Regions from separate parts of the Streptomyces sp. NPDC093591 genome, predicted to be linked through region 1. Evidence: riboswitches for the same ligand, from Rfam matches in the RefSeq annotation. Region 1 holds a riboswitch; each other region holds the start of a gene.
What was found. A riboswitch is a leader RNA that binds a small molecule or an ion and turns the genes downstream of it on or off. The one in region 1 is predicted to bind cyclic di-AMP.

Region 1 (7,732 bases):
CGTGCGCATCCGAGAATGAGGAACGCTTCGTGGATGTCGTCGCGTATCTCCCAGCGGATGCGCAGGCGGCGGAACCAGTGCAGGTGGGCGAACGCGCGCTCGACGACCCAGCGTTGGGTGCCCAGGCCGGAGCCGTGCTCGGCGGCGGGCGATCTGCGGCTTCACGCCGAGGGCCCAGACCAGGCGGCGCCAAGGAGTTCTAAGTCGATCCTGTACCGGAATCGGCTGCCTCAGGGGCGACCGGAGTGGGGCGTCTCCGGCTGGGAAGCCCGCCGGGGAGCGTTCGACCAGGGTGCGGCACTGAACAGCAGCGGACGGCCCGGCCCTCGGCCAACACGCCGCACTGCGCCTACGGGGTTCTGACTGTGGTTCCGTGGAAGCACAGTCAGAACCCATGGGCCGCCGAGTCACACTCAGGCGGGCCGTATCGCGCTGTGGATCGCCGACTCGCCGGCGTAATGGATCGACTCCTCGCGGATGACTGCCCCGGGTCCCGGGGCGTGGATCATCATGCCGTTGCCGGAGTAGATGCCGACGTGGCCGATGTGGAAGAGGACCAGGTCGCCGGGTTCGAGGTAGGTGAGGGCGATTCCCTGGCCGGCCGTCGCCTGCTCCGGTGCGGTGCGCGGGAGGGTGATGCCGGCGGCCTTCCACGCGGCCTGGGTGAGGCCGGGACCGTCGTAGGCGTCCGGGCCCGTCGTGCCCCAGACGCAGGGTTTGCCGAGTTGGGCTCGGGCGAAGGAGAGGGCTCGTACGGCTCGTGTGTCCTGCGGGGCCGTCGCGGTGAGGGGGGTGCTCCTGTCGAGGGCCTGGCTCGTCGGGGTGGGCCAAGCCGTCGTGCCGGGCGGGACCGTGGTGAGGTCGGCTGCGGACTGCGCCTGCAGTGCCTGCCACTGGGCCTCGGCCGAGGGCTGGACCTGGGGTGCGGTGGCACTCCAGGTGTCTGCGGCGGGCAGGGCCTCGGCGGCCGCGAGCGGCGTGCCCTGCTGGGCGGTGTACGCGGACAGCACCTCGCGGGCCCGGGCGAGTTTGTGCTGGTTCTGCTCCTTGGCCGCCCGTAGCGAGGACCGCTGCTGGGGCTCGGCCGCTGTTTCGGCGGTCGGAGTGGGCAGCGCAAGGGCCGACTGGGCGTTCGCGTCGGTCTGCGTGGTCTCCTGCGGGGCTGTCGGAGCGGCAGGCAGGGCGGCGATCGGGCCGGAGGTCAGCTCCGCCACGGGCGCTGTCCCCGTCGCCGGAGCGGACGTCAACTCGGCGACCGGCGCGGCGGGCAGCTCCAGTGCGGCGCGGCCGGGCGCCTCCCGCCCACGGTCGGTGAGACCGTCCCCCGCAATCTCCGCCGGGCGGGCGCGCCGTGCCTCGGCGGGTCGCTCCGGCGTTCTGTCGGCTGGGAGCGCTGCCGGAACGATCGGACCCAGCTTGGAGCGGGCCGCGTCGAACCACTGCCGGGCGACTTGGTCGAGAGCGGGGTCGCCGCGCCTGCCCTCGTCGCCCCGGGGTGCGGTGGCGGGTGTGCCTGCGGCGCCCGTCGGCCGTTCGGCTCGCTTGCGCGATCCCGTCGCCGCCGCGCGGGTGGCGTTGAAGGTTCCCGTGTCGGACTCGGCCCGGTCGTAGAGGGAGCTGACCCGCCGGCTGACCTCCTCACGGCTCGGTGTCTCGTCCCCGACGGAGGGGGCGGCGTTGGCCGTCTGTGCGAGCAGGGCCACAGAGGTGAGGGCCGCCGACGCGAGTGCGGAATTGCGCATGCCGGGGAGGCTCAAAGCCCCCGGACGCGCGGTGCGTTCCGGCGCCATGGGCGACGTACTCCTTCCGTGCTCCGCCTACCGGGTTAGCGGTGGGGGTCCCCCCAGACCGTTCAGGTACTGGGGGAGGGTTCGGGCGGTCGGTCCGGAAGGTGTGCCCTACGACCCTTGCCTCGAAGGGCAGTCGGCCGATTCACCCCAAGTTCGGTTGGGTCCCCGGCTCCAGTGGCCCTGCGGGCGCACCGGACTCGGCGGAAGCCGCGCGTCCCGACGGGGTTCGCCGGAGGTCGTCGTGCGGCCTGAGGCGTAACCTAACCAACTTGTGTCCCTCTCGTGAAGGTTGACATGTGAAATGTCCGATACGTTTTTGTGACCTTCGACTCCCGGAGTCCATCGAGGCCCGAACTCACCTCGCCGCGCGCTGACTTCGCCACGCGCTGTAGTGGTCCAGGACCGTCTGCTCGATCGGACGGTAGGTGATGCCCAGTTCGTTCACGCTCCGGCTGTTGTCCACCCGGAAGCGGATGCCGAGGTGTTTGCGGATGTAGTCCTGCGTCAGACCGAAGGCCGGGCCCAGAAGGCGTACCGGCCAGTGGGGGAGGGCGGTGCGCGGGAGGCGGAGGTCGCGGGGGTGGCGGGTGCGGATGATGCGGGCCATCTCGTGGAAGGACGTCATGGTCCGGTCGGCGACGATGTAGCGGCCCTTCGCCTCCGGGTTCTCCGCGGCCGCGATGTGCGCGTCGGCCACCTCGCGGACGTCCGCCGTGGTGAAGCTGAAGTCCGGGGCGCCGTAGAAGAAGTAGCCCTTGAACAGTTCCTCCAGCAGGAACAGGCTGCCGGACTCCGAGGCCGGGGTGAGGGAAGGGCCCAGGATCAGGCCCGGGTTGACCGACACCATCCGCCAGCGGCCCTGGGCGGCCTCCGCGTCCCACGCCGCGCGTTCCGCGACCGTCTTGGCGTAGTGGTAGGGGTTGTTCTCGACCGTGCTGGTGGTGTTGAAGTACCGCTCCGACAGCACCGCGTCGTCCATGGTCAGTACGTCCGCGTAGTCCCCGAAGATCGCGCCCACGGTGGAGGTGAGGACGAGCCTGTCGACCGTGGGCGTCCGCTCGACGGCGGCCAGTACGTTGCGTGTGCCGAGCAGGGCCGGGTCGACCATGTCCCGTCGACCGTCCCCGATCTTCTCCGGCATGCGGAACGGCGACGCCACGTGGAACACCACCCGGCAGCCGCTCATCGCCTCGTCGAAGGAGCCCTCCTTCAGCAAGTCCGCATCGAACAACGACAGTTGGCCGGGCCGCGCTTCCTGCATCTCCCGCAGCGGCCGCACCTTCGCCGCGTCGGCCGTACTGCGCACGGTGGCATGGACCCGATACCCGCGCTCCAGAAGCCGCTTGACCAGATGACTCCCGACGAACCCGCTGCCGCCGGTCACCAACACGTCTGTCGAGCCGTCCATGTCCACGCCCTCCACCCCTCCCGTCGTGTGGTCGGGGGTCACCTTATGGGCGTCGAACGGCTACCGGTGCGCCAGTGTCCGGTGCGCGCCGCAGCGCCGTCCGGCCTCGCCCTGCGCACCGGCCGCGGCCGGCATCCGCGGTGCGTTCCTCACGACGGACGATCCCGACAGCCCTCACCTGCTCTCCGACCGCATCACCGCCGAGCTCCACGTCGGCCATGCGGATCGGAACTCGACCAGCCCGGCCGCCGAGCCGACGGAACGGCATTGGGCGGCCCCACCCGTTCGCCCAATGCCGTCGCCGTAAGCCTCCGGCCGTCACCAGCGCGGCAGCCGGAGTTCGTACCCCGGTTGGATCCGCCGCATGTAGCCGGTGTCGTCGCGGGAGCGCACGCCCGAGTCGATGTACAGCCGGTGCAGTCGGTTCAGGGCGTCGTGGTCGAGTTCCACGCCGAGGCCTGGGCCGGTGGGGACCTCGACCGCGCCGTCGCGCAGTTCCAGGGCGCCGGGGACGATCACGTCGTCGGCGGAGTTCCACGGGTAGTGCGTGTCGCAGGAGTGGTCGAGGTGGGGGATGGCCGCGCCCACGTGGGTCATGGCCGCGAGGCTGATGCCCAGGTGTGAGTTGGAGTGCATCGAGAGGGCGACGCCGAACGCCTCGCAGACCGCGGCCAGTTCACGGGTGCGGCGCAGTCCGCCCCAGTAGTGGTGGTCGGTGAGGAGCACCTGGATCGCGTTCTGCTCGATGGCCGGCTTCAGGTGCTCCCAGGCGATCACGCACATGTTGGTGGCGAGGGGGAGTGGCGAGTCCTTCGCCACCTCCGCCATGCCGGGGATGGTCGCGGTCGGGTCCTCCAGGTACTCCAGTACGTCGTCCAGCTCGCGCGCGACGTAGCGTGAAGTCTCCACCGTCCAGGCCGTGTTGGGGTCCAGGCGCAGCGGCTGGCCGGGGAAGGCCTCCGCGAGCGCCCTGATCGCGGCGATCTCCTCGTCGGGTGGGAAGACACCGCCCTTGAGTTTGAACGAGCGGAAGCCGTACCGCTGTTGCATCAGCCGGGCCTGTTCGACGATCCCCGCGGGGTCGAGCGCCTCGCCCCAGTCGTCGCCGACCGCCGGGCGGCCGTCGAGGGCGGGGTGTTCGGCCCACTTGTAGAAGAGGTATGCGGCGAAGGGCACGGAATTGCGGACCTTCCCGCCGAGCAGGTCGCTCACCGGACGGCCCAGCAGCTTGCCCTGCGCGTCGAGGCAGGCCACCTCCACCGCCGAGGTGGTCCAGCCGCGCTCGTGGGAGCTGGGCACGGTGGGCAGCAGGGCGGCGTCGATCGCGGCCGAGACGGCGGTCGTGTCGAAGACGTCCATGCCGACGACCACCTTCGCGGCGGCCTGAAGTCGCTCCAGGCGGGCGACGCCACCCGGCGACTCGCCGAGGCCCACCGTGCCGTCCTCCAGAACGAGTTGGAGGATGACGCGCAGGGCGAGCGGCTCGTGGACGCCGCCCGAGTTGAGCAGGGGCGGGTCGCGGAAGGCGATCGGGGTGACGATCAGCTCGCGGATCCGGGTACCGACGGTGGTGCTCATGCGCGGACCGCCTCCAGACCGTGGTCGATGAGTTTCGCCAGCCGGGCGACATGCTCCGGCGTGGGGTCGAGCAGCGGCGCCCGTACGCCGCCGACGTCCAGGCCGCGCAGGGTCACTCCCGCCTTGACGAGCGCCACGGCGTACCCGGGGACCTCGTCGCGGAGTTCGACGAGGGGGCCGTAGAACTCGTCGAGGAGCGTGCTGACCGTCACCTCGTCGGCTTCGGCCAGCGCCCGGTGGAAAGCCAGCGCGATCTCGGGCGCGAAGGCGAACACGGCCGAGGAGTACAGGTCGACGCCGATGCCGCGGTAGGCGGGCGCGGTCATCTCGGCTGTGGGCAGGCCGTTGAAGAACTGGAAGTCCTCGCCGCCGGGTACGGCGCGTACCGCCCGGACGATGCGGTGCATCCGCTCGATGTCGCCGAAGCCGTCCTTGAGTCCGACGACCTTGGGCAGGGCGGCGATCTCGGCCGCCGTGGTCGCGGTGAGGCGGGCGGCGCCGCGCTGGTAGAAGATCACCGGCAGGTCGGTGGCGGCGGTGACCTCCTCGACGTACCGCACCAGGCCCTGCTGCGGCGCCGTCACCAGGTACGGCGGCAGCAGCAGGACGCCGTCGGCGCCGGCGCGTTCGACGCGGGCGGACTGGTCGCGGGCGACCGGGGGCGGGCCGCCCGCCGCGGCGAGGACGGGGACGCGTCCGGCGGTCGTCTCGACGGCGACCCGCGTGGCCCGTTCGATCTCGTCGGGCGTCAGCGCGTGGAACTCGCCGGTGCCGCACGCGACGAACACGCCGCCCGCACCGGCCGCGACGCCGCTGTCGATGTGCTGGGCGAGCCGTTCCTCGTCCAGTGACCCGTCCGCGGCGAACGGCGTCACCGGGAAGAACAGCACTCCTTGGAACTTCATGTCTGCCTCAAACGTGGGGGGTTGGCTCAGCCCTTGGTGGCCCCGGCCGCGATGCCGGTGACCAGCGAGCGCTGGAGGAGCAGATAGACGATCAGGCTGGGGATCAGGGCGATGACCGCACCGGCCAGCACCACCCCGGAGCCGACCTCGGGGTCGGTGCGCAGGATGGACAGGGCGACGGTGACCGTGTAGTCGGTGGGATCCTTGGCGGCGATCAGGGGCAGCAGGTACTGGTCCCAGATCATGATGAAGCCGAGCACGCCGGCCACGCCGAGCGCGGGCTTGCACAGCGGCAGGACGACCTGCCACAGCATCCTGAGCTCGCCTACGCCGTCGAGGCGGGCGGCCTCCTCGATCTCGGCGGGGATGTCCCGCATGAACTCGGTCAGCATCATCACCGAGAAGCCCCAGGCGCCCAGCGGCAGGATCACGCCCCAGACCGTGCCCTTGAGGTCCAGATGGACCACCGGGACGTCGCCGAGGACCAGCGACAGCGGGATCGCGATGACCTCCTCGGGGAGCATCAGCGTCATCATGAACAGCATCATGATCACCGCCTGGCCGCGGAACCGGTGCCGGGCCAGCGCGTACGCGGCGAGCGTGCACACCACGAGCTGGAGCAGCAGGCCGCCGCCCGCGATGACGAGCGAGTTGCCCAGGTAGTCCCAGATGCCGCGCTCGCCTGCCACCCTGAAGTTCAGCAGCGTGCTGTCGTGCGGCAGGAACGACAGCGAGGAGCCGCTGGGGTGGGGGGTGAGGGCGCCGGAGAAGATCGTCAGGAACGGCGCCGCGAAGATGCCGACGGCGATCGCGCAGAGCAGGATCCGGAAGGTCCAGGCGATCCCGGGCCGGTCGCTCCAGCCGAGGGCGGTGTCGAAGCGGGCCGGGGTGGTGCGCCGCGCCTCGGCGGCCAGGCCCTTCGAATCCGGCACCGGCGTCCGGACGGGCTCGATGACGGGGGCGCTCATCGCGCGTCTCCCCTCTTGCGGAGGTAGTTGACCGTGACGGTGAGCAGCAGCGTCACGCAGAGCAGCACGACCGAGGCCGCGGAGGCGCCGCCGATGTCGTTGCGGGTGAAACCCAGGGTGTAGGCGCGGGTCATCCAGACGTCGGTGGACCCCGCGGGGCCGCCGCCGGTGAGGACGTAGACCTCGGTGAACACGCGCAGTCCGCGGATCGTCGCGAGCGTGAGCACGATCATGAGCGCCGGACGGATCGCGGGCAGCGTGACGTAGCGCAGCCGCTGCCGGAGCGAGACGCCGTCCATGGCCGCCGCCTCGTACAGCGAGCGGTCCACGCCCGCGAGACCGGCGAGGAGGATGACCATGTTGTACGGCGCCCAGATCCATATGCCCATGGCCATCGTCGAGTAGAGCGCGATGTCCGGGTTGTCGAGGAAGTGGACGGGCCCGAGCCCGAGCAGGTGCAGGCCGCTGTTGAGGAGGCCGTCGCCGGTCGGGTAGTACATCAGCCGCCACAGCTCACCGACGACCGCGGTCGCGGTGACCGCGGGCAGGAAGACGGCCGTCCGGATGATCTTCAGTGAGCGGGCCTGGCCCTCCAGCAGCAGGGCGAGGACGAAGCCGAGCAGGATGGCGCCGACCGACTGGCCGATGCCGAGGACCAGGGTGTGCCCGATGGCGTCCTGGAAGCGGTGGTCGGTCAGGACCCGGGCGTAGTTGTCGAGGCCGATCCACTGGTCGCCGAGGAAGGGCCGTACGTCGAAGAAGCTGAGCCAGATGCCCTTGGCCATCGGCCAGAACTTGAAGACGACGGCGAGCAGCAGACCCGGCGCCAGGAACAGCCAGGGGACGACGGCCTTCTTGCCGAGGACGCCGGAGACCTTGCCTCTGCGCGCCGCGGGGGTGGTCACGGTAGCGGTCATTTCAACAGGTCCTGGTCCTTGAGGTCGCCGGCGAGGGTCTCGTTGAGCTCCGCCAGCTGGGAGCGGACGTCACCACCGCAGTACGTGAAGATCGCGTTGAGGCTGTCGGCGGTGTCCTGCTTGATCGGCGCGAAGTCCGGCGCGTTCGGGAACTGCTGGGAGGAGT
Region 2 (7,732 bases), on a different contig from region 1:
TCCTCCGCCAGCCCCAGCCGCTCGGCCCGCTCCCGCAACCGCAGCACCGGCAGCGTAGGAATCCCCTCCCGGAGATCCGTTCCCGGCGTCTTCCCGGACTCATGGGAGTCACTGGCGATGTCCAGCACGTCGTCCGCCAGCTGGAAGGCAACCCCCAGCCGCTCCCCGTACTGGGTCAGCACATCGACCACGGTCTCGTCGGCGCCCGACATCATCGCCCCGAACCGGCACGACACCGCCACCAGCGACCCGGTCTTCCCGCTCAGCACATCGAGGTAGTGCTCCACGGGATCCCGCCCGTCCTGCGGCCCCGCGGTCTCCAGGATCTGCCCGGTGACCAGCCGCTCGAACGCCTCGGCCTGCACCCGCACCGCCTCGGGCCCGAGGTCGGCCAGGATGTGCGAGGCGCGAGCGAACAGGAAGTCCCCGGTCAGGACGGCGACCGAGTTCCCCCAGCGGGTGTTCGCGCTCTCGACGCCCCGCCGTACCGCCGCCTCGTCCATCACGTCGTCGTGGTACAGCGTCGCCAGATGGGTCAGCTCCACCACCACCGCCGAGGGCACGACCCCCGGCGCATAGGGGTCCCCGAACTGGGCAGTGAGCATCACGAGCAACGGCCGGAACCGCTTTCCACCCGCCCGCACCAGATGCTGGGCGGCCTCGGTGATAAAGGGGACCTCACTCTTGGTGGCTTCGAGCAATCCCTCCTCGACAGCCGCCAATCCGGCCTGGACATCGGCTTCCAGAGCCTGGTCCCGCACGCTCAGCCCGAACGGCCCGACGACGGTCACGAGGGGTCTCCTGTCTGCTGGTGTCTTCTGGCGGTTACACGGTTTGTCGATAGGTCGCTGCCATCACTCAAGTCAGCGTATCCGGTCACGTTTCGATCACCGATGCCGCCCACCCGTCCACCATGGGCGGTATTGGATCACGACCGGTATGTTTTTGATCGCGTGATAAGGCCGGATATCCATCGACTTATAGGGAAGTAGCGGCCTGCGTCCCGAACCGAAGTCGACATCGAGCCCGAGGGCAGCCCCCCGCCCCGCTCCGACCACGCCTTCTTCGGCCGGCCCAGAGGCCTGCTCACGCTCTCCGGCCTGGAGGTCTGGGAGCGCCTCTCGTTCCTCGGCATGCAGGCCATCCTCGTGCTGTACTTCGCCGACACGGTCGCCCACGGCGGTCTGGGCATGTCGCCCGGATCCGCCGCCTCCGTCTCCGCCGCCTCCCCCGCCTCCCCCGCCTCCCCCGCCTCCCCCGCCTCCCCCGCCTCCCCCGCCTACGGCACCCTCGTCTATCTGGTCTCCGTCGCCGGCAGCCGGCTCGCCGACCGCGTCCTCGGCTCGTACCGCGCGGTGCTGTGGGGCGGCATCCTCATCGCCTGCGGCCACTACGCCATGGCGGTGCCGACCGCGGGCATGACCTGGGCCGGCCTCGGCCTGATCAGCGCGGGCACGGGTCTGCTCAAGCCCAACGTCGCCACCATGGTCGGCAAGCGGTACCGCACCGATGGCGACCGCCGGGACGCCGGCTTCGCCCTCTCCTACACGGCGATCGACATCGGCGCCTTCGCGGGCCCGCTGATCACCGGCTGGCTCGGCGACCACGGGGGCCGGCACCGGGGTTTCTCGGCGGCCGCGATCGGCATGCCGTTCGGCCTGACCCAGTACGTCGTCGGCCGGCGCCACCTGGCCGGACGCAAGCACACCGCCGAGTTCGCGCTGCCCCCGCAGGCCATGCGCCGCGCGATCCGCCTGATCGCCACAGGCCTCGTCGCCACCGCCGCGGTCGCCGTCCTCCTCGCCGCCGCCGGCCCGCTCACCATGGACCGCTTCGTCGACCTGCTCACCCTCGTCTCGGTGATCGCCCCGGCCGTCCACTTGGCGGTGATGTTCGTCGGCCCGCGCGTGCCCCCCGAGGAACGCGGTCGCCTCCGCCCGTACGTCGTCCTCTTCCTCGCCTCGACGGTCTTCAACTTCATTCTCTTCCAGGCGTACTCGACGATGATGCTGCCGGCCTCGACGGACGCCGAGACGTCGATCCTCGGCTTCGGCTTCCCGGCCGGCTGGTCCGCCTCCGCCCTGGGCGCCTTCGAGGTCGCCCTCGCGCCGCTCGTCGCCGCGCTGTGGGTCCGGATGGGGCACAGACAGCCGCACGCCTCCAACAAGATCGCGGTCGGGGCCGTACTCGGCGGCCTGTGCTTCCTGCTGATGGCGCTGCCGACCTCGGGGCCGCCCGGCCACTCCTCCGGCGACCACCTCATGTCCGTCTGGTGGACCGTCGGTTCGTACCTGCTGCCCGGCCTCGGCGACATCCTCCTGGAGACCTCCGGCACGTCGGCCTCGAGCAAACTCGCCCCGGCCGCCTTCGGCGGCCAGACCATGTCCCTCTGGTTCCTGTCCCTGGCCCTCGCGAACGGCATCCAGGCCCAGACGGTCAAGCTCTACGACGACGTCTCCCAGCCCGCCTGCTTCGGCGTCGACGGCGCGATCACGGTGGCCGCCGGGCTGGCCGTGACGGCCGCGGCACCCTGGCTGCGCCGCACGATGCACCCGGTGCACTGACCGGAAGCGAGGCACCCCATGCCCGGACCGGGCACGACGCGGCCCGAGCGCCGACCGGACACGGCACACCCCACGCACCGACCGGACACGACGCACCCGGCGCACCGACCAGACGGGGATCCCGCTCATGCACATCCGTACGCCCTTCCCCCACGAGGCGACTCATGAGGACATCTGGATCCCGCTCCAGGACGGGACTCTGCTGTACGCGCGCGTGTGGCGCCCGCTGACGGACGAGCCCGTACCGGCGCTCCTCGAATACCTGCCGTACCGCCTGACCGACTGGACCGCACCCCGTGACCACCAACGCCACCCCTGGTACGCCGGCCACGGCTACGCCTCCGTGCGCGTGGACATCCGGGGCACGGCAACAGCGAGGCATGCCGACGGACGAGTACCCGGCGACGGAGCTCGCCGACGGGGTCGAGGTGGTCAACTGGCTGGCGGCCCAGCCCTGGTGCCACGGCAGGGTCGGTATGTTCGGCATCTCCTGCGGCGGCTTCAACTCCCTCCAGATCGCGGCCCTCGCGCCCGAGCCGCTCAAGGCGATCGTCACGGTCTGCTCGACGGACGATCGCTATGACAACGACGTGCACTACCTCGGAGGTTCCGTCCTCGCCGTCGACATGCACGCGTGGGCGTCGACCATGCTCGCCTTCGTCGCCCGCCCGCCGGACCCGGGACGTCGCCAGGGGCGAGTGGCGCCTGGAGGTCGCCCCCCGGTACGGCGGCACGCGCGTGCACCCCGAGGGTCGCGTGTACCCCGAGGGTCTGGAGTTCACCGAGGACGCGCTGGAGACGTACACCATCGACGAGTCGGACCCGTTGTCGGCCCGCACCCGCTCGGACTGGTCGATCCGGCTGCACCGCCCGGAGACGGCGTGGGACGTGACGGTGCGGGCGCGCTCGGAGATCAGCTGTGACCGGGAGTGTTTCGTCACCTTCAACGAGGTGGTCTGCCGGGAGGGCGAAGAGGCGCTTTTCCACTGGACATGGGAGAAACGGACTCAACGGACAGCCGGTTAACGGCGAGTTGGAGCCATTGCCCGATTTGCCGTTCTTGTGGACGCCAGTGAATTGGGTCACTCGCACCCGGTCGCACGCCCGACCGGACACACCCCCTTCCTTCCTTGCATCAAGCGCAAGTTGAGGCTTGGCAACCGCAAAGGATCAAGCACCCCATACACACCAGGCCATGGTCAACAGGCATGACAGGTGACCATGACACTTGTTCCGGTCATGTGCTCTCGCATACGTTCCCGCTCAGTCGGGCGGACGCCGAATCCTGCCGCCGCCCGAGCCACCCACCCACTCACTCACGCACGGCAGGAGCGGGGGACCCAGGTAAGTCGCCGGACCGGCCGCCTTGATGGCGCACCGGACCGGCTCGGGGTGAAGTTCGCGCTGCCGCACGGCGGCGCGGCCGGGCATCTCCCGCCCGAACCCGACAGCTCACCTCGCAGGCGTCGGAGAGGAACAGCGCCATGGCCCGAGGCAAGCACCGCCGCCCCAGAACCAACCCGCTCACCCGCCACGTCGTCGCAGCCGGAACCGGTACCGCGGCCCTCGCTCTCCCGCTCCTGAGCGCGACCACCGCCGACGCCGCACAGCCGGCCCAGGCCCCCGCCGTCGCGCAGGCGGCACCGCAGTCCACGCCGTCCGCGGCGAAGGCCAAGTCCATCACGTACACCACGAAGAAGGGCGACACGCTCTACGGCATCGCGGACCGGTACGACGCGCAGGGCGGCTGGCGACAGCTCTACAAGGACAACCGCAAGGCCGTCGGCGACAACCCCCGGCTGATCCACCCGGGCCTCGACCTGAAGGTCCGGGCGACGAAGGCCGCCGCGGCGAGCACGAGGGCCGAGAAGACGTCCGCACCGGCCAAGAAGTCCGCCGTCGCCCACGCCACCCCGGCCTCCGTGAAGTCGTACCCGGACAACCTCGACGGCTGGATCCGCAACGCACTGGACATCATGGCGCAAAACGGAATTCCCGGTTCATACGACGGGATTTACCGCAATGTCATGCGTGAGTCGTCGGGCAACCCGGCCGCCATCAACAACTGGGACTCCAACGCCGCGGCCGGCACCCCGTCCAAGGGTCTCCTCCAGGTCATCGACCCCACCTTCGCGGCCTACCACGTCCCGGGGACGGTCTACGACCCCTTCGACCCGGTCGCGAACATCACGGCCGCGTGCAACTACGCGGCCGCGCGGTACGGCTCGATCGACAACGTGAACGGCCCCTACTGACGGCCCTTACCAGGCGAATTCACTACCGACAGATCTAAAAACGGGCACTACTGGGCGAAGTCGGCCAGGATCCCCGTGAAGAGCCTCTCGAGGACGACGGCGATGCCGTCGTCCTCGTTCGAGAGGGTGATCTCGTCGGCGACCGCCTTGAGTTCGGGGTGCGCGTTGGCCATCGCGACACCGCGGGCGGCCCAGTGGAACATCGGGATGTCGTTGGGCATGTCACCGAAGGCGATGGTCTGGTGCGCGCCGAGGCCGAGGTGCTCGGCGGCGAGCGCCAGACCGGTCGCCTTGGTGACGCCGCATGGCTGGAGTTCGACGGTGCCGGGCCCCGACATGGTGACCGTGGCCAGGGAACCGACCACCGCGCGCGCCGTCGCCGCCAACTCGTCGTCGGACAAGGTGGGATGCCGCAGCAGCACCTTGCTGATCGGCTCGCACCACAGGTCGTCGCGGTGCCGGACGCGTACGGCGGGCAGGGTGGGATGAGGCATCAGGTACCCGGGTTCGATGAGCGTGAGCCCGTCGACGCCGTCCTGGTCGACGGCCGCGTACACCTCCCCGACCTCGGCCTCGATCTTGCCGAGCGCGGTCTCCGCCAACTCCCGGTCCAAGGTGATGGACCAGAGCAGACGGTCCGCGCCGGCGTCGTACAACTGCGCGCCCTGTCCGCACACCGCGAGCCCCGTGCTGCCCAGGACATCGAGGAGCGGCCGCACTCGGGGCGCGGGCCGCCCCGTCACGACGAGGTGCTGGGCACCGGCCGCCGCCACCAGCGCGAGCGCGTCGAGGGACCGGTCCGAGAGCGTGTCGTCGCCGCGCAGCAGCGTCCCGTCCAGGTCAGTGGCAATGAGTGAATATGCGATGGGTGGGGCCATGATCAGAGAATACGGACAGGACGCCCCATCGACTCGATGCGAACCGGACGGCTGCTGTGTTCACATGTGTTGACATCAGTTCCGGTTCCACTGCTGTTTCCGCGTTCGCTTCCGCGCCCGCAACTGCCCTCCCGCTTTTGCGATTTCACCCCCACGTGGTGCTCGCGAGCTCCTCGACGGTGATGTCGATGCGGTGGAACAGACGTCGCCCGACCGCGCCGACCAGGAAATTCGTCGAACTCGGCGACGCGAGCTCCGCACTGCCCAAGACAGCCGACTCACCCGTAACGTGTGCCCGACCACATGGCAATGGCATACGGAGCGTATGAGAGTGAGGCAGCACCCCATGCCCCCCTTCGATCTCCCCGAGGGCGACCCCTTCGGCACGCACAACCTTCCGTACGGCGTCTTCTCCCTCCCCGGCTCGGACTCCGCACGCCGGATCGGCGTCCGGCTCGGCGACCACGTCCTCGACGCGGGCAAGGCGGCGTACGCGCTCGGCTCCCCCTACGCCCCGCTGCTCGCCCAGGACTCCCTGAACCCACTGCTCGCGGCGGGCCGCACGACCTGGTCGGACGTCCGGCGCGCACTGACGGCGTGGGTGACGGTCCCGGCGCACCAGGAGGCCATCGCGGACCTCCTCCACCCACTGTCCTCAGTGACCCTGCACCTCCCCTTCGAGGTCGCGGACTACGTCGACTTCTACGCCTCCGAGAACCACGCCCGGAACGTCGGCCAGATCTTCCGCCCCGACGCGGCGGACTCCCTGACTCCCAACTGGAAGCACCTGCCGATCGGTTACCACGGCCGTTCGGGCACCGTGGTGGTGTCCGGCACGGATGTCGTACGACCGTCCGGCCAGCGCAAGGCCGCCGCCGATCCGGCCCCGGTCTTCGGCCCGTCGGTCCGCCTGGACATCGAGGCCGAGGTCGGCTTCGTGGTCGGCATGCCGTCTCAGATGGGCAAGCCGGTGGCGCTCGGCGACTACCGGGAACACGTCTTCGGCCTCTGCCTGTTGAACGACTGGTCGGCACGCGACCTCCAGGCCTGGGAGTACGTCCCCCTCGGCCCGTTCCTCGGCAAGTCCTTCGCCACCTCGGTGTCGGCGTGGATCACCCCGCTGGACGCGCTCGACGAGGCACGGGTGGCGCCTCCGGAGCGGACCCACCCGCTGCTGCCGTACCTGGACGACTCCGACTCCGAGACGGAACCCGGCGGCTACGACCTTCGGATCTCCGTTTCGATCAACGGCCACGTGGTCTCCGAACCCCCCTTCTCCACCATGTACTGGACGGCCGCCCAGCAACTCGCCCACATGACCGTGAACGGCGCCTCGCTGCGCACCGGCGACCTGTACGGCTCGGGCACGGTGAGCGGCCCGACGGAGCGCGAGCGCGGGTCACTGCTGGAGCTGACGTGGAACGGGCGCGACACCCTCGAACTCCCGGACGGCAAGCGGACGTTCCTGGAGGACGGCGACGTGGTGACACTGTCCGCCTGGGCGCCGGGGCCGGGTGGGGTTCGGGTGGGGCTGGGGGAGGTCACCGGGCGAGTTGTACCAAGCAGTTGACCGAGGCCGCATCTTGTACTTACCGCTTGATACAAGCGGTAAGTACAAGTCTGCGCAAATGTCCGCGTACACGGCTGCCCATATGCCGGTGCACATGTCGGCGCCATGTCTGCGTTCATGCCGTCTCCACGGGGGTCTGTGTCTGTCATGCTCGAACTCGGTTCGCGCCCTTCCACGTCGGCGCCCGCATCCCGCGCACCCGTCGACCGCTACGCCCGCTGGGCAGGCCTGGCCGTCGGAGTGCCGGCCGCCCGCTGGCTGCTGCCCCTGAACAACGGGGAGGGCACCCTCTACGCCATCCTCGCCTTCGGCCTGTGCGCGGTGGCCGGAGTGCTGCTGGGCGACGCCCTGACCGCGCCGCGCCGGGGCGCGGTACGCACGGCGGGCCTCACTCCACGCCGGGTCCGCGACTACGTACCGCCCCGGATGACCCTCCTGCTGCTCGGCCTCGCGGCCGCACTGGTC
Region 3 (7,732 bases), on a different contig from region 1:
AGCCGGTGCGCGGCGATCGCGCGTTCGGTGTGCACTGCCGTGATCGCACGGGCGCGTTCGCCGTCGCCGCGCGCCACCGCGTCCACGATCGCGCCGTGCTCGGTCCAGGACTCCACAGGGTTGACCGGCGCGTCCACCGCGTACATCCAGGCGATCTTGTGCCGCAGCTGGGTCAGCATCGAGGTCAGGGCGGGGCTGCCGCAGGCCTGGGCCAGCGTCTCGTGGAACCAGCCGCCCAGGGAGCGCAGATCCTCGCTGTTGCCCCGCCTGGCCCGCTCCTGGCCCAGCCTGACCAGGCCGCGCAGAACCTTCAGATGGGCCTCGGTGCGCCGCTGGGCGGCCCGTGAGGCGCCGAGCGGCTCCAGGAGAGTGCGCATCTCGAGCAGGTCGGCGGCCTCCTGCTCGGTCGGTTCGGCCACGCACGCGCCCGCGTGCCGCCGGGTCACGACGAAGCCCTCCGCCTCCAGGGTGCGCAGGGCCTCCCGCACGGGGACGCGGGAGACGCCGTATCGGCGCGCGAGGAGTTCCTCGGTGAGCCGGCTGCCGCGCTCGTAGACACCGGCGACGATGTCGTCCCGGATCGCGGTGCATACCGAGTGCGCCGGAATACGCATGACCGACCTCCGCCTTAATCCCCGTGAAACGTCGACGAATGACGTGTGTTCAGTGACTCTATTGCAACCTGCTGGAATTTCCGATGGCGGGTCGGAATCCATGGATATTTTTTGGACAGCCGGTCGTCCGAAACGCCGAAAGCCCCGGCTCGGGGAGCCGGGGCCCAAGAGGCGGAGCTTGCGTCGTCAGACGTTCACGCCGTGGGAGCGGAGGTAGGCGACGGGGTCGATGTCGGAGCCGTACTCCGCCGTCGTGCGGGCCTCGAAGTGCAGGTGCGCTCCGGTGACGTTGCCGGTGGCGCCGGACAGGCCTATCTGCTGGCCGGGGGTGACGGTCTGGCCCACCGAGACGCCTATGGAGGACAGGTGGCCGTACTGGGTGTACGTCCCGTCGTTCATCTTGATCACGATGCTGTTGCCGTACGACCCGCCCCAGCCGGCCTCCACGACGGTGCCCGAGCCGACCGCGTGGACGGAGGTGCCGCTGGCGGCGTGAAAGTCGACGCCCGTGTGGCTGCCGGAGGACCAGACGGCGCCGCCGGCCTTGTAGCCGGTGGAGACGTACGAGCCGGAGATCGGGGCGACGTAGGACAGCAGGCGCTGGCGCTCGGCCTCGCGGGCGGCGCGCTCCTTGGCCTCGCGCTCCTGCTTGGCCTTCTCGGCCGCCTTCTTGCGCGCGGCCTCCTCGGCGGCCTTCTTCCGGGCCGCGGCCTCCTCGGCGGCCTGCTCCTGGGCGGCGGCCTGGGCGTCGATCTGGTCGGCGATCGAGTCCTCGATCGTGACGACGGGGATGAGGCCGGTCTGCTCGGCGGCGGGTTCGGCGGCGAGCGCCGGGGCGGCGAGGGTGCCCATGACGCCGGTGGCGGTGAGAGCCGCGACGCCGGCCGCGCGGGCGGTGGAGCGTTCGAACCGGCTGGGGCGACGGTGCTTCCCGGTGGGACGGTTCTTCCCGGTGGCGCAGGTGAACGCCATGAAGTGGCTGGTCCTTTCCTTCCTTCTCGCCTACCGGGTTAGCTGACGGGTTCGGAGCAGGAAGGTCTCCTACGGACCCCCTCGCGGCTGCGCGGGCGTCCGATTCACCCCAGGGACTACGGTGGGTCCCCGGCTCCCCTGGCTCGCGCCGTACGGGGACTCGGCGATGGCTGTCCGGTGCCGCGGGCGCGGCGCACTGCCTGACGGACAGCCCGGAAGACGCTAAGCGGCACGACTTTCAATCCCCAAACGGATCGCGGCTTTTGTAGCGCATCCCACAGGCCAGACAGGCAACCTTTCCCTCAATTCGGGCATAAAGGGGCCCTGGTGGCTTCGAAGTCACCAAGGCCCCTTACGCGTGCGTGCCGTCGCCCGGCGCGGTGTCCGGGCGCGGTGTCCGCCTGCTACTCGGCTGCCACGACGGTGACTTCGCCGATGCCGAGGGCCTCGACAGGTTCCCGGATCTCGGCCGCGTCGCCGACGAGGATCGTCACCAGACGGTTCACCGGGAAGGCGCTCACGGCCGCCGCGGTGGCCTCGACGGTGCCGGTCGCGGCGAGCCGCTGGTACAGCGTCGCCTGGTAGTCGTCGGGCAGGTGCTGCTCGACCTGGTCGGCCAACGTGTTCGCCACGGAGGCGGCCGTCTCGTACTTCAGCGGCGCCACCCCGACGAGGTTCTGCACGGCGAAGTCCCGCTCGGCGTCGGTGAGCCCCTCATCGGCGACCCCGCGCAGGACCTTCCAGAGGTCGTCCAGCGCCGGGCCGGTGTTCGGGGTGTCGACCGAGCCGCTGATGGCGAGCATGGCCGCGCCCGTGCCGTCCGGGGCCGAGCGCAGGACCTGCCCGAACGCGCGCACACCGTAGGTGTAGCCCTTCTCCTCGCGCAGGACCTTGTCCAGGCGGGAGGTGAGGGTGCCGCCGAGGCAGTAGGTGCCGAGCACCTGCGCGGGCCACACGCGGTCGTGCCGGTCGGGGCCGATGCGGCCGATCAGCAGCTGCGTCTGCACGGCTCCGGGGCGGTCCACGATGACGACGCGCCCGGTGTCGTCCGCGGTCACCGGCGGCACGGGCCGGGGCTGGGCCGGGGAGCCGGTCCAGGCGCCCAGGGTGTCGCCCAGCAGGGCGTCGAGGTCCACGCCCGTGAGGTCGCCGACGACCACGACGGTGGAGGTGGCGGGGCGCACGTGCCGCTCGTAGAAGGCGCGCACGGCCGCGGAGTCGATGCCCGCGACCGTGTCCTCGGTGCCCTGACGCGGGCGGGACATACGAGAGGTCGCCGGGAACAGCTGCCTGGAGAGCTCCTTGGCGGCGCGGCGCGAGGGGTTGGCCAGCTCGTGCGGGATCTCGTCGAGCCGGTTGCGCACCAGGCGCTCGACCTCGGCGTCGTCGAACAGGGGCGCCCTGAGGGCGTCGGCGAGCAGGCCGAGCGCCTTGGGCAGGCGGGAGACCGGAACCTCGAGGCTGACGCGGATGCCGGGGTGGTCGGCGTAGGCGTCGAGCGTGGCGCCGCAGCGCTCCAGTTCGGCGGCGAACTCCTCGGCGGTGTGCTTGTCGGTGCCCTCGGAGAAGGCGCGCGCCATGATCGTGGCGATGCCGTCGAGCCCCTTCGGCTCGGCGTCCAGCGGCGTGTCCAGGAGCACCTCGACGGCGATGACCTGCTGGCCGGGGCGGTGGCAGCGCAGGACCGTCAGGCCGTTGTCCAGCTTGCCGCGCTCGGGCGCCGGGAACGCCCAGGGCCGGGCCTCGCCGGCCTGGGGCTGCGGGTGGAAGTCCATGCTGGCGAGCTCGGTCACTGCGCCGACTCCTCGTTCTCGTCGGTGGTCTCGGCTGCCTCGAGGTCCTCTGCCTCGGCTGCGGTCGGCTCGTACACGAGCACCGCGCGGTTGTCGGGGCGCAGGCGGGCCCTGGCCACCGCCTGGACCTCCTCGGCGGTGACGTCGAGGACGCGCTGTACGGCGGTGAAGGCGAGCTGCGGGTCGCCGAACAGGACCGCGTACCGGCACAGTTCGTCGGCGCGGCCCGCGACGGTGCCGAGCCGGTCCAGCCACTCGCGCTCCAGCTGGGCCTGTGCGCGCTCCATCTCCTCGGCGGTGGGGCCGTCCGCGGCGAAGCGGGCGAGCTCCTCGTCGACGGCGGCCTCGATGACGGGCACCTCGACATCGCCGGAGGTCTTCACGTCCAGCCAGCCCAGGGAGGGCGCTCCGGCCAGGCGCAGCAGTCCGAACCCGGCCGCCACGGCCGTACGGTCGCGGCGGACCAGGCGGTTGTAGAGGCGGGAGGACTCGCCGCCGCCGAGGACGGTCAGCGCCAGGTCGGCCGCGTCGCACTCGCGCGTGCCGTCCGCCGGGAGCCGGTAGGCGGCCATCATCGCGCGCGCCGGGACGTTCTCCTCGACGACCTCGCGCAGCTGCTCGCCGATGATCTCGGGCAGCGAGCCGTCGCGCGGCTCGGGCTTGCCGTCGTGGGCCGGGATCGAGCCGAAGTACTTCTCGACCCAGGCGAGCGTCTGCTCCGGGTCGATGTCGCCGACGATGGACAGGACGGCGTTGTTGGGCGCGTAGTAGGTGCGGAAGAACGCGCGCGCGTCCTCCAGGCTGGCCGCGTCCAGGTCGGCCATCGAGCCGATCGGCGTGTGGTGGTACGGGTGTCCGTCCGGGTACGACAGGGCGGTCAGCTTCTCGAACGCGGTGCCGTAGGGGACGTTGTCGTAGCGCTGGCGGCGCTCGTTCTTGACGACGTCCCGCTGGTTCTCCAGGCCCTCCTCGTCGAGCGCCACCAGGAGGCTGCCCATGCGGTCGGCCTCCAGCCACAGCGCGAGCTCCAGCTGGTGGGCGGGCATGGTCTCGAAGTAATTGGTGCGCTCGAAGCTGGTGGTGCCGTTCGGCGAGCCGCCCGCGCCCTGGACGAGCTCGAAGTGGCCCGTGCCCTTCACGCTCGCCGAGCCCTGGAACATCAGGTGCTCGAAGAGGTGGGCGAGTCCGGTACGGCCCTTGACCTCGTGACGGGAGCCGACGTCGTACCAGAGACAGACCGCGGCGACCGGCGTGAGGTGGTCCTCGGAGAGCACCACGCGCAGGCCGTTGGCCAGGCGGTGCTCCGTCGCGGTGAGGCCGCCGGATTGTGCCTCCGGTGTGGCCGTGTGACCCATGGGCAAGGTGTCCTTCCGGTCGCGTGCACTGCGTTGTGTCGAGCAGTTCGTGCTCAGTTCCTGCCACTGTATGCAGCGTCCGAAGGGTCGGCGAAGTTCCCGGTCAGAACGCCGTGTCCGTACGACGGCGAACGTGGGCCGGGAACGCGGAACAGGACGGCGCTCGGGCCCAGCTCGCCATACCCTCCCTCCTGTCCGCTGCCGCACGACTTCGGACGGTGCCCGGCGATCACTCCGGCGAGTGAACGGTCTCGCGGCGCGCGCTTGCCGTCGCGCAAGCGGCGCCTCGACCAGGGCGGTTGGCGCCCCGCCCCGCCCCTCCGTCGCGGGGAGGGCCCGGCGTCGGCGACACTTCTCGCACGCCGGGCGGGAGCCCAACATCGGGTCCTGGTCGGTGGTTGTCAGTGCCGCGGTCCACAATGGTCCGCGTCAGATCCCGCAAACGCTCGAGCGACCAGAACCAGAGGAGCCGGCAGCGATGGCCCGCCGCAGCACGAAGACCCCGCCGCCCGACGACTCGTACGAGGAGAAGATCCTCGACATCGACGTCGTCGACGAGATGCAGGGCTCCTTCCTCGAGTACGCGTACTCGGTCATCTACTCGCGCGCCCTGCCGGACGCCCGCGACGGCCTCAAGCCGGTGCACCGCCGCATCGTCTACCAGATGAACGAGATGGGCCTGCGCCCCGACCGCGGCTATGTGAAGTGCGCCCGCGTCGTCGGCGAGGTCATGGGTAAGTTGCACCCGCACGGCGACGCGTCGATCTACGACGCCCTGGTGCGCATGGCCCAGCCCTTCTCGATGCGCGTCCCGCTGGTCGACGGGCACGGCAACTTCGGCTCGCTGGGCAATGACGACCCGCCGGCCGCCATGCGGTACACCGAGTGCCGCGCCGCCGAGCCGGCGAGCCTGATGACGGAGTCCATCGACGAGGACACCGTCGACTTCAACCCCAACTACGACGGTCAGGAGCGGGAGCCGGTGGCACTGCCCGCCGCCTTCCCGAACCTCCTGGTGAACGGCTCGTCGGGCATCGCGGTCGGCATGGCCACCAACATGCCGCCGCACAACCTCGCCGAGGTCATCGCGGCCGCCCGCCACCTGATCCGCTACCCGAACGCGGATCTGGACGCCCTGATGAAGCACGTCCCCGGCCCCGACCTGCCCACCGGCGGCCGTATCGTCGGCCTCTCCGGCATCCGGGACGCCTACGAGACGGGCCGCGGCACCTTCAAGATCCGCGCCACGGTGTCGGTGGAGACCGTGACGGCGCGCCGCAAGGGCCTCGTGATCACCGAGCTGCCCTTCGCGGTCGGCCCGGAGAAGGTCATCGCCAAGATCAAGGACCTGGTCGGCTCGAAGAAGATCCAGGGCATCGCCGACGTCAAGGACCTCACCGACCGCGAGCACGGCCTGCGCCTGGTCATCGAGATCAAGAACGGCTTCGTGCCCGAGGCGGTCCTGGAGCAGCTCTACAAGCTGACGCCGATGGAGGAGTCCTTCGGCATCAACAACGTCGCGCTGGTCGACGGCCAGCCCCTCACCCTGGGCCTCAAGGAGCTTCTGGAGGTCTACCTCGACCACCGCTTCGAGGTGGTACGGCGCCGCAGCGAGTTCCGCCGCGGCAAGAAGCGCGACCGACTGCACCTGGTCGAGGGTCTGCTCACGGCGCTGCTGGACATCGACGAGGTCATCCGGCTGATCCGGTCCAGCGAGAACTCCGCGCAGGCCAAGGAGCGCCTGATGGAGCGCTTCTCGCTGAGCGAGGTCCAGACGCAGTACATCCTGGACACGCCGCTGCGCCGCCTCACCAAGTTCGACCGTATCGAGCTCGAGGCGGAGAAGGACAAGCTCAACGCGGAGATCGCGGAGCTGACCCGGATCCTCGACTCGGACGCGGAGCTGCGCAAGCTGGTCTCCTCCGAACTGGCCGCGGTGGCCAAGAAGTTCGGCACCGAGCGGCGTACGGTCCTGCTGGAGTCGGCGGGCAGCCAGGTCTCGGCGGTACCGCTGCAGGTGGCGGACGACCCGTGCCGGGTGCTGCTGTCCTCGACGGGCCTGCTGGCCCGTACGGCGAACGGCGACCCCTTCGCGGAGGACGGCGACGCGAAGCGCTCCAAGCACGACGTGATCATCTCGGCGGTCCCGGCCACGGCCCGCGGCGAGGTGGGCGCCGTGACGTCCACGGGCCGTCTGCTGCGGATCAACGTCATCGACCTGCCCCAGCTGCCGGAGACGGCGTCGAGGCCGAACCTCGCGGGCGGCGCGCCGCTGTCGGAGTTCGTCTCCCTGGAGGGCGACGAGACCCTGGTCTGCCTGACCACGCTCGACGAGTCGTCCCCCGGCCTGGCGATCGGCACGGAACAGGGCGTGGTCAAGCGTGTGGTGCCCGACTATCCGAGCAACAAGGACGAGTTGGAGGTCATCACTCTGAAGGAGGGCGACCGGATCGTCGGCGCGGTCGAGCTGCGCACCGGAGAGGAGGACCTGGTCTTCATCACGGACGACGCCCAGCTGCTGCGTTACCAGGCCTCGCAGGTCCGCCCGCAGGGCCGCGCCGCCGGCGGTATGGCGGGCATCAAGCTCGCGGAGGGCGCGAAGGTCATCTCCTTCACCGCGGTGGACCCGGCGGCCGACGCGGTCGTCTTCACGGTCGCGGGCTCGCGCGGCACGCTGGACGACTCGGTCCAGACGACGGCCAAGCTGACCCCGTTCGACCAGTACCCGCGCAAGGGCCGCGCCACCGGCGGTGTTCGCTGCCAGCGGTTCCTGAAGGGCGAGGACTGCCTGTCCGTGGCCTGGGCGGGTGCCGCACCGGCACGGGCCGCGCAGAAGAACGGCACTCCGGCCGACCTTCCGGAGATGGACCCGCGCCGCGACGGCTCCGGTGTGTCGCTGCCGAAGACCGTGGCGGTGGTGGCGGGTCCGGTCTAGACCTGCGGGACGTCGAGGTCCTGGTCCTCAGGGTCAGGGTCTCGCACGTAGCGGAGGACGCCC
Region 4 (7,732 bases), on a different contig from region 1:
CTTGCCCGCCTTCACCAGCTCGTCCAGGGCGCCGATGATCTCCTCGACCGGCACTTCCGGCTTGTCGAAGTGGGTGTAGTAGAGGTCGATGTGATCCGTGCCGAGGCGGCGCAGGGAGGCGTCGGCGGCGGCCTTGATGTTGGCCGCGGTCAGGCCCTGGAAGTCGGGGTGCTGGCTGGCCTTCGTGGCGATCACGACGTCGTCCCGGTTGCCGCGCGCCTTGACCCACTTGCCGATGATGGTCTCGGACTCACCGCCCACGTTGCCCTCGACCCACGCCGAGTACGAGTCGGCCGTGTCGATGAAGTTGCCGCCCGCCGCCGCGTAGGCGTCGAGGACGGCGAAGGACTGGGTCTCGTCGGCGGTCCAGCCGAAGACGTTGCCGCCGAGGGAGAGCGGGAAGACCTCGAGGTCGGAGGAGCCGAGCTTGCGCAGGGAAGCAGTCATGCTCCCTGCCAACGCTCTTGGCAGAGGCCGTTCTTCCGGGTCCGCCGCAAAGTTCCCGTAAACAAGCGGCCCCGGCGCTCCGGAAAACCGGCAGCCCTGACGTCGGGGGGTTGCCGTCAGGACCGCCGGGGATCAGAAGTGGGGGAACCTCAGGGCGTGAGCCCCTTGCCGCGCAGCCACGCCAGCGGGTCGATGCCGCTCGTGCTGCCGTCGGGGTGTACCTCGAGGTGCAGGTGTGCGCCGGTCACGTTGCCCGTGGCGCCCACGCGGCCGATGACGTCGCCCGTGCTGACCTTCTGGCCGACGCTCACGCTGATCGAGGACTGGTGCGCGTACCAGAGCTCGGTGCCGTCGTCGAGGGTGAGCACCGTCTTGTAGCCGTAGGACCCGTCCCAGCCGGCGAAGGTGATCGTGCCGGAGTGAACCGCCTTGATCAGCGTGCCGGTGGGGGCGGCGAAGTCGAGACCCGTGTGGTAGCCGGAGGACCAGTAGGCGCCGGCCTGACCGAAGGTCGAGGTGATGGTGTACGAGGAGGTCGGCAGCGTGAACTGCTTGGCCAGCTCGGCGAGGCGCTCGGCCTCGGCCTTCTTGCGGGCCTCCTCCTCGGCCTTGGCCTTCGCGGCGGCGGCCTTGGCCTCGGCCTCCTTCTCCGCCTTGGCGGCCGCGGCGGCGGCCTCCTTCTCTGCAGCGGCGACGGCGGCCGCGGCGGCCTTGTTGTCGATCTGGTCCTGCTGCAGCTCGGCCTGCGCGATGATCCGGCTGCGCAGCGCCTCACCGGCGTCGGTGGTGCCCTGCGTGGTCTCCTCGGTCGCCGCGCCCATGCTGCTCAGCGCGGTCGCGGTGTCCTCGGCGGCCGCGGAGGAGTCGTCGTCGGAGATGAGGGGCAGGTCCGGCATGGTGATGGCGACCGGCGGCTTGCCGCTGTTCGCGCTGGCCATGCCGCCCGCGCCGACGGCGGCTATGACACCGACGCCGAGAACCGTGGAGCTGCGGGCGAGTCCCCCGCCGCGCTGCTTGGAGACGCGATGCCTGCCGCGAACGGGACGAATGGACTCCGCGGTGGGGTTCCACTCCTCCAACGGGCCCTCGTCGGTGCGGTAGCGGTCGTAGCCGAAGGTGTCGGTACCGCGTTGGCTCGGCACGAACGGGGCTTGCTGGGCAGGCCTGTTGGACGCCACGTGGGCGTGCTCCTTTCCTTCCTTCTCGCCTACCGGGTTAGCTGACGGGTTCGGAGCAGGAAGGTCTCCTACGCGCGTATACCGGCCGTGAGTTCACGGCGGCATCCATGCGATTCACCCCAAGGTGGTGGTTCCCCGGTTCCCTTGCGGGATTCGGCGCGTGCGCACGGAGCCGCCTCTTGTGACGGCTGGGACGACCGCGCTGCGTTATCGAACGTTAATAGACGCGGGGTGTGGATTCCAAGCTGTTCCGCTTGATCATTAACGATTCTCGCCTGGACTTACGGGTCATGAGCGGCCTAAATCGGGCGAGTTGGCCAGGACTCAGGGACCACACAGGTATTGACGGTATGTCAGTTGTTATGCGGAGGGCGGTCGCCCGGTCACGTCCGGTGACAACGATCAAGGTCGGTGTACGGCCATGAGAGCCAGGTCGTCCGCCATGCCGCCCCCGGAGTGCCTGCGCGCCTCCGCCGCGAGCACGTCGAGCAGCGCGGCCGGCTTGCGGCAGGCGTTGTCCCGTCCCGCGAGCCGCGCCTCGGGGTCGTAGAACCGGTCCCTGTCGTCCCGCGCCTCGGACAGACCGTCGGTGTACAGCAGCAGCGTGGCACCGCTCGGGAAGCCGGCCTCCTGGGCCCGGTCGGGCCAGGCGCCGAGCTCACCCATGCCGAGCGGCAGCGCGGGCTCGGGGGCGTGCAGCGGGCGCACGGCGCCGTCGGCGTACAGCAGCAGGGGCGGTGGATGCCCTCGGTTGACGAGGCGCACGGTCCCGTCGCCGTGCGGCAGCTCGGCGAGGACGACGGTGGTGAAGCCCTCGGAGGACTCGATCCCCTCGCGCCGCGTGCGTTCACGCGCCGGCGCCCGCTCCAGCCGCTGCGCCACCGCCTCCAGCGTGACCTCCTGCTCGGCGGCCTCCCGGAAGGCCCCGATGACGACGGCGACCGCCGCGACCGCGCCCATGCCCTTGCCCTTGCCCTTGCCGCGCACGTCCCCCACGACGAGCCGGACGCCGTGCGGAGTGTCCTCCACGGCGTACAGGTCGCCGCCGATGGAGGCGCCCTCCTGCGCGGCCTCTACCGTGCCGCGATCTGGACACCGCCGATCCGCTCGGCGGGCTCGGGCAGTACGGCGCGCTGGGCGGCCTCGGCGATCTCCCGGGCGGAGGCGAGGCGCTCGCCGCTGCGCCGGACGAGGACGTTGACGAGGACGGCGAGCACGGCGACGGTGACCACGGTGACCAGCTCGGTGATCACCTCCGCCCGGGAGATGCCGCCGAGGATGAGGCGGAGCGTGAGCAGTACGGCGAAGGCGGCGAGGCCTGTGAGCACCGTGCCGCGCAGCGAGGAGAGCGGGGCGGCCACCAGGGGCGCGGCGGTGAAGAAGGGAGCGCCGGTGAAGTCGGTGGGCGTGTGTAGTCGTACGCGCCCCCGGCCGCGATCAGCAGGGCGGGGAGCAGCCGGACGAACCGGCGTGCGTACGAGATCCGCCGTTCCTCCACCTCACCAGGGTTGCCGAACCGGGGGCGGCGAGCGAGTCGGAAAATCTTCGCGCATCATCGCGGAAAACACTCAGGGCCGGAACCAATTGGTTCCGGCCCTGAGTTTCAGTAGCGGGGACAGGATTTGAACCTGCGACCTCTGGGTTATGAGCCCAGCGAGCTACCGAGCTGCTCCACCCCGCGGCGATGACTCAATAGTACGCCATCCGCAGGACAGAAAGCACACGCCTTTCCCGGCGTCACGGCAGCAGGTGGGTATTCGGGGCTTTTGCCCGTTCCTCGTACTCCGGCAGGACCAGGACATCCACCCCCTCCCCCGCCAGCAACCCGCTCCCGTCGGCGCCCACCACGAACGTGTCCGGCTCCCGCCAGGCCGTCACCACCCGCCGCACCCCCGCCTCCAGGATCAGCCGCGCGCAGGGCGCCGGACGGGAGGCCCGGCGGGTGCACGGCTCCAGGCTGCTGTACACCGTCGCCGATGCCAGCCTCGGATCACCGGCCGCGATCTTGGCCAGCGCCGCCTCCTCCGCGTGCACCACGGGATCGTCGCCCTCCCTGGAGTGCCCCCGCGCCAGCTCCGTGCCGTCGGCCGCCACGACCACCGCCCCGACGCTGAAGGCGGTCGCCGAGGGCGGGCACTGCGCGGCCAGGTCACACGCCAGTGCCAGCCAGTGCCGGTCCGCGGCGGAGGGAAGGGCGCCGACGCCGGGCGCCGTCGGCTCGTAGCGCATCAGGACGACGTCCTCGATCCGCCGCGTCTCCAGCAGCCGCAGCCGCCCGCCCTGATACCCGCCCGGCCCGAACAGCCGCGGCGCGTCCGGATCCCCCACGAACAGGGGCGCCAGCACCAGCTGCACCTCGTCCGCGAGGCCCTGCCGCAGCAACTGCGTATGGATCGTGCCGCCACCCTCGACCATCAGCCGCTCGACGCCGCGCACCTCGCGCAGATGCGCCAGCAGCCCGCGCCAGTCCAGGTCCGCGCCCAGTGCGACCACGTCCGCCGCGACCGGCGTCCGCCGCAGCCGCTCCGCGCCCTTCTCCGTCGTATAGACGATCTTCGCGCCGCCCGTGTGCCAGAAGTTCGCCGCCGGATCCAGCTCGCCGGACGCGCTGACCGTGACCTTGAGCGGATACTCCGGCTTGCCCGCCGCCACCCGCGCGGCCCGCCGCTCGGCCGAGTTCACCAGCAGCCGGGGATTGTCCGCCCGGATCGTGCCGGCGCCGATGAGGATCGCGTCGACGGAGGCCCGTACCTCGTCGACGCGGTCGAAGTCGGCCGGGCTGGACAGGAGCAGGCGCTCGGGGGTGGTGTCGTCGAGGTAGCCGTCCAGCGAGACCGCGGCGGACAGCAGGACGTAGGGGTACGACGGCATCGGCGCGCTCTCCGGCTCGGTCGGGGAAAACTCGGGCTTGGTTCAAGTTTGAAACAAACCTACACTGGGGGCATGACGACTCGCTGGCTCACTCCCGAGGAGCAGCGCGCCTGGCGCGCCTACATCGCCTCCGCCGCCCTCGTGGAGGACGCGCTGGACCGGCAGCTCCAGCAGGAAGCCGGCATGCCCCATCTGTATTACTCCATCCTCGCCACCCTGTCCGAGACTCCGGAGCGCCGGTTGCGCATGACCGATCTCGCGGAAGGACTGAAGATCACCCGCAGCCGGCTGACGTACGCCGTGACGCGCCTGGAGAAGGACGGGCTGGTGCGGCGCGAGGACTGCCGCTGGGACAAGCGCGGCAGCATCGCGGCACTCACCGAGGAAGGGATGCGCGTCCTGGAGCGCACGGCTCCGGGGCACGTGGAGACGGTACGGGCGCTGCTCTTCGACCGGCTGACCCCGGAGCAGGTCGGGCAGCTGGAGGAGATCTTCACCGCGGTCGCCGGGGGCTTCCAGGGCGAGGACGCGCACGCCACGGCGGACGACGTGCCCTGGCGGCGGCGCTCCGGCAAGTCCTGTTCGTGAGGCAGGAGCGGGGAGGCACGAGCAGTGAGGCGCCCGTCCGGGCCGTGCTGCGGCTCTGTGACGTGGGCGACAAACTTGTTGCTTCAAATTTAAAGCATGAGGTAGGGTCCTGGACCGAGGACCTGCTTCAAATCTGAAGCAGCTGGCCCACGTACGGAACCCGGAGATCCCGCATGCCCGACTTCACCGCCGCCGCCACCCAGCGCGCCCGCGTCCGGGTCCCGCTGCGCTTCCACGACGGTTACTCCGTGGACGCCGAGCTGGTCACCTTCCACGGCCTGACCGACGGCCAGGAGCACGTGGCCGTCGTCCTCGGCGACCCGGCCCCCGGCACCACCCCGCTGGTCCGGCTGCACTCCGAGTGCCTGACCGGCGACGTCTTCGGCTCGGCCCGCTGCGACTGCGGCCCCCAGCTGCGCGAGGCCGTCGAGCGCATCGCCGAGCGCGGCGGCGTGCTGCTGTACCTGCGCCAGGAGGGCCGCGGCATCGGCCTCTACAACAAGCTGGACGCGTACGCCCTCCAGGACCAGGGCCTCGACACCTACGCCGCGAACGCCGCCCTCGGCCTGCCGGAGGACGCCCGCGACTACACGGCGGCCGCCCAGATGCTCACCGCCCTCGGCATCGGCGAACTGGACCTGCTCTCCAACAACCCCGACAAGGCCGACCAGTTGCGCGCCCTCGGCATCGAGGTCCAGGGCCGCGTCCCCACCGGCGTCTTCGCCACCCCGGACAACGTCCGCTACCTGCGCGCGAAGGTCCTGCAGACCCAGCACACGCTGCCACTGGGAGATCTCGCGGGGCTGAACGTGGGCTGAGCGACGGCAAGACGAAGGGGCGGGCGTCCGATACCGGACACCCGCCCCTCAGTCGTACGTCGACTACAGCCTTACGGCGGCTACGGCGTGACCTTCTCGATCGTCACCCCGCCGACACCCGCGGTCGTCCCGCGCGTGTTCACCAGCCGTACCTCACCGAAGAGCTGCCGGCCCTCGGGCACCGCCCGCGCGGCAGTGACCTCCGCCGCCACCTTCGCCGAGTCGCCCGTGCCGAGCTTCACCGGCGCCGACTCGTCGACGGTGACCGATCCGAGCGCGGAGGAGAAGAACGCGTCCCGGTAGTCGAACGCGGTGGAGCCGGACGGCACCTCGAAGCCGACGACCTCGACGGTGTACTTGCCGGCCGCCGGGTTGGCGATGGAGACGGCCTCCTCGGAGTCGCCGTCCGCGGACTGGCCGACGAGCTTGCCCTCGGCGTCGTACACGTTCAGGTCGAGGTCGGAGCCCAGGTCGGAGACCTTGCCGATGGCGACGTCCAGCGACGTGGTGCCCTCGGGCACCTCGACGGTGCTGGTCTGCGTCTCACCGTTCTTGATGGTCGGCCGGGCGGTCTTCGACGAGCCGAGCGCGCCGCCCTTGAGGTTGCCCTCCACGGCCTCCAGCTTGTTGGTCACCGTCCAGGAGGCGGCGACCGGCGTGCCGACCTTGGCCTCCGGCACGTGCACGGACGCCGGGTCGAAGGAGGCGCCGTACACGGTGGCGTTCAGCTTGTACGGGTTGTCCAGCAGGGCCGACGTACGGCGCGAGTCGACCTCGATCTCCCAGACGCCGGGCAGCGGGTCCTCGTAGGAGGCGATGTCCGTCGTGTTCGGGTCGGTGTCGGCGACCGGGGTGCCGTACGGGCTGATGGCGCTGAACATCGTCCGGCTGCCCTCCGCCAGGCCGCCCAGCGTGACCTGGAGCGACTTCGTGCCCTCGGGGACGGTGACGAAGTACGACTTGACGTTGTTGCGCTGTACCGAGCCCGAGGCGGTGAAGGTGTGCTGGACCGGCGTGGACACCACGACGGTCGTCAGGATCTGCTTGTCGACGCCCACCGTCCTCGGGTCGTCGGCGACCAGGATCGCGCTCTTGATGCCCGCGTGCTTCGGGGCGGCCTGGACCTTGACGGTCACCGCCTTGTTCAGCGGCAGGTCGACGACCTTCGGGCCGACGACCGAGAAGGTGCGGGCCTTGTTGTTCGCCAGGCGCAGGGTGTGCGGGAGCGAGCCGGCGGGGCCGGACGTACGGGTGATGGTGACGTCGTACGTCTTCTTCTGGCCGGCCTTCAGGCCGCCCTCGCGGTCGTAGAGGCCCGTGCCGAAGCCCGGCGTCTTCAGTGCCTGGTCGAGCGCGGTGTCGACCGGGGCCTTGACGGCGTAGTCGTGGGCGGTGGCGCCCGCCTTGACCGCCTTCCAGGCGTCGACGACGTCGATGAGGCCTGCACCCTCCTCGTACGCCTGGAGTCCCTCGATGTGGTGAGCGGTCGAGGTCAGGGCGGTGCGCAGCTTCTCGGGCGTCAGCTTGATGCCCTTCTGCTTCGCGGCACTCAGCAGCAGCGCGCTCGCGCCCGCCGCCTGCGGGGACGCCATCGAGGTGCCGTTGTACATGGCGTAGCCGGCCGGCAGCTTCCAGCCCGCCTCGGCGATCGGCGCGCCGGGCATCCAGGCCGGGATCGGGCTGACCGCGGAGCCGGGGGCGACGACGGTCGGGGTGAAGCCACCGTCCTCACGCGGGCCGCGCGAGGAGAAGTTGAACAGCTGGTACTCGTTCTCCACGCCGGTGCCGTAGTTGGCGGCGAAGGTCTCCTTGGAGACGCCGGCGCCGACC

Region 2: it holds a riboswitch for cyclic di-AMP, as region 1 does, so the genes downstream of both, ACIREI_RS29770 (transglycosylase SLT domain-containing protein) here and ACIREI_RS00715 (NlpC/P60 family protein) in region 1, are expected to answer to the same signal.
Region 3: it holds a riboswitch for cyclic di-AMP, as region 1 does, so the genes downstream of both, ACIREI_RS39265 (M23 family metallopeptidase) here and ACIREI_RS00715 (NlpC/P60 family protein) in region 1, are expected to answer to the same signal.
Region 4: it holds a riboswitch for cyclic di-AMP, as region 1 does, so the genes downstream of both, ACIREI_RS38045 (M23 family metallopeptidase) here and ACIREI_RS00715 (NlpC/P60 family protein) in region 1, are expected to answer to the same signal.

Annotation. Positions count from the first base shown of each region.
Region 1 covers NZ_JBIWIY010000001.1:160,648-168,379, forward strand. Annotated here, with positions in the region: partial or broken gene ACIREI_RS00710 (transposase) at 1-192, opposite strand, end outside; gene ACIREI_RS00715 (NlpC/P60 family protein) at 414-1,742, opposite strand; cyclic di-AMP (ydaO/yuaA leader) riboswitch at 1,799-2,003, opposite strand; gene ACIREI_RS00720 (NAD-dependent epimerase/dehydratase family protein) at 2,146-3,198, opposite strand; gene ACIREI_RS00725 (glucarate dehydratase family protein) at 3,517-4,776, opposite strand; gene ACIREI_RS00730 (5-dehydro-4-deoxyglucarate dehydratase) at 4,773-5,681, opposite strand; gene ACIREI_RS00735 (carbohydrate ABC transporter permease) at 5,708-6,649, opposite strand; gene ACIREI_RS00740 (carbohydrate ABC transporter permease) at 6,646-7,566, opposite strand; gene ACIREI_RS00745 (ABC transporter substrate-binding protein) at 7,563-7,732, opposite strand, start outside.
Region 2 covers NZ_JBIWIY010000015.1:163,323-171,054, reverse strand. Annotated here, with positions in the region: gene ACIREI_RS29785 (polyprenyl synthetase family protein) at 1-791, opposite strand, end outside; gene ACIREI_RS29780 (peptide MFS transporter) at 1,020-2,564, shown strand; partial or broken gene ACIREI_RS29775 (CocE/NonD family hydrolase) at 2,692-3,590, shown strand; cyclic di-AMP (ydaO/yuaA leader) riboswitch at 3,868-4,043, shown strand; gene ACIREI_RS29770 (transglycosylase SLT domain-containing protein) at 4,049-4,819, shown strand; gene ACIREI_RS29765 (HAD family hydrolase) at 4,867-5,697, opposite strand; gene ACIREI_RS29760 (hypothetical protein) at 5,843-5,965, opposite strand; gene fahA (fumarylacetoacetase) at 6,044-7,267, shown strand; gene ACIREI_RS29750 (hypothetical protein) at 7,415-7,732, shown strand, end outside.
Region 3 covers NZ_JBIWIY010000023.1:91,788-99,519, reverse strand. Annotated here, with positions in the region: gene ACIREI_RS39270 (GntR family transcriptional regulator) at 1-614, opposite strand, end outside; gene ACIREI_RS39265 (M23 family metallopeptidase) at 801-1,586, opposite strand; cyclic di-AMP (ydaO/yuaA leader) riboswitch at 1,600-1,762, opposite strand; gene ACIREI_RS39260 (M16 family metallopeptidase) at 1,991-3,379, opposite strand; gene ACIREI_RS39255 (M16 family metallopeptidase) at 3,376-4,734, opposite strand; gene ACIREI_RS39250 (DNA topoisomerase (ATP-hydrolyzing) subunit A) at 5,213-7,669, shown strand; gene ACIREI_RS39245 (CobW family GTP-binding protein) at 7,666-7,732, opposite strand, start outside.
Region 4 covers NZ_JBIWIY010000022.1:21,930-29,661, forward strand. Annotated here, with positions in the region: gene ACIREI_RS38040 (aldo/keto reductase) at 1-447, opposite strand, end outside; gene ACIREI_RS38045 (M23 family metallopeptidase) at 597-1,625, opposite strand; cyclic di-AMP (ydaO/yuaA leader) riboswitch at 1,637-1,794, opposite strand; partial or broken gene ACIREI_RS38050 (PP2C family protein-serine/threonine phosphatase) at 2,028-3,123, opposite strand; tRNA gene ACIREI_RS38055 (tRNA-Met) at 3,233-3,306, opposite strand; gene ACIREI_RS38060 (dihydrofolate reductase family protein) at 3,363-4,496, opposite strand; gene ACIREI_RS38065 (MarR family winged helix-turn-helix transcriptional regulator) at 4,569-5,084, shown strand; gene ribA (GTP cyclohydrolase II) at 5,258-5,902, shown strand; gene ACIREI_RS38075 (S8 family serine peptidase) at 5,983-7,732, opposite strand, start outside.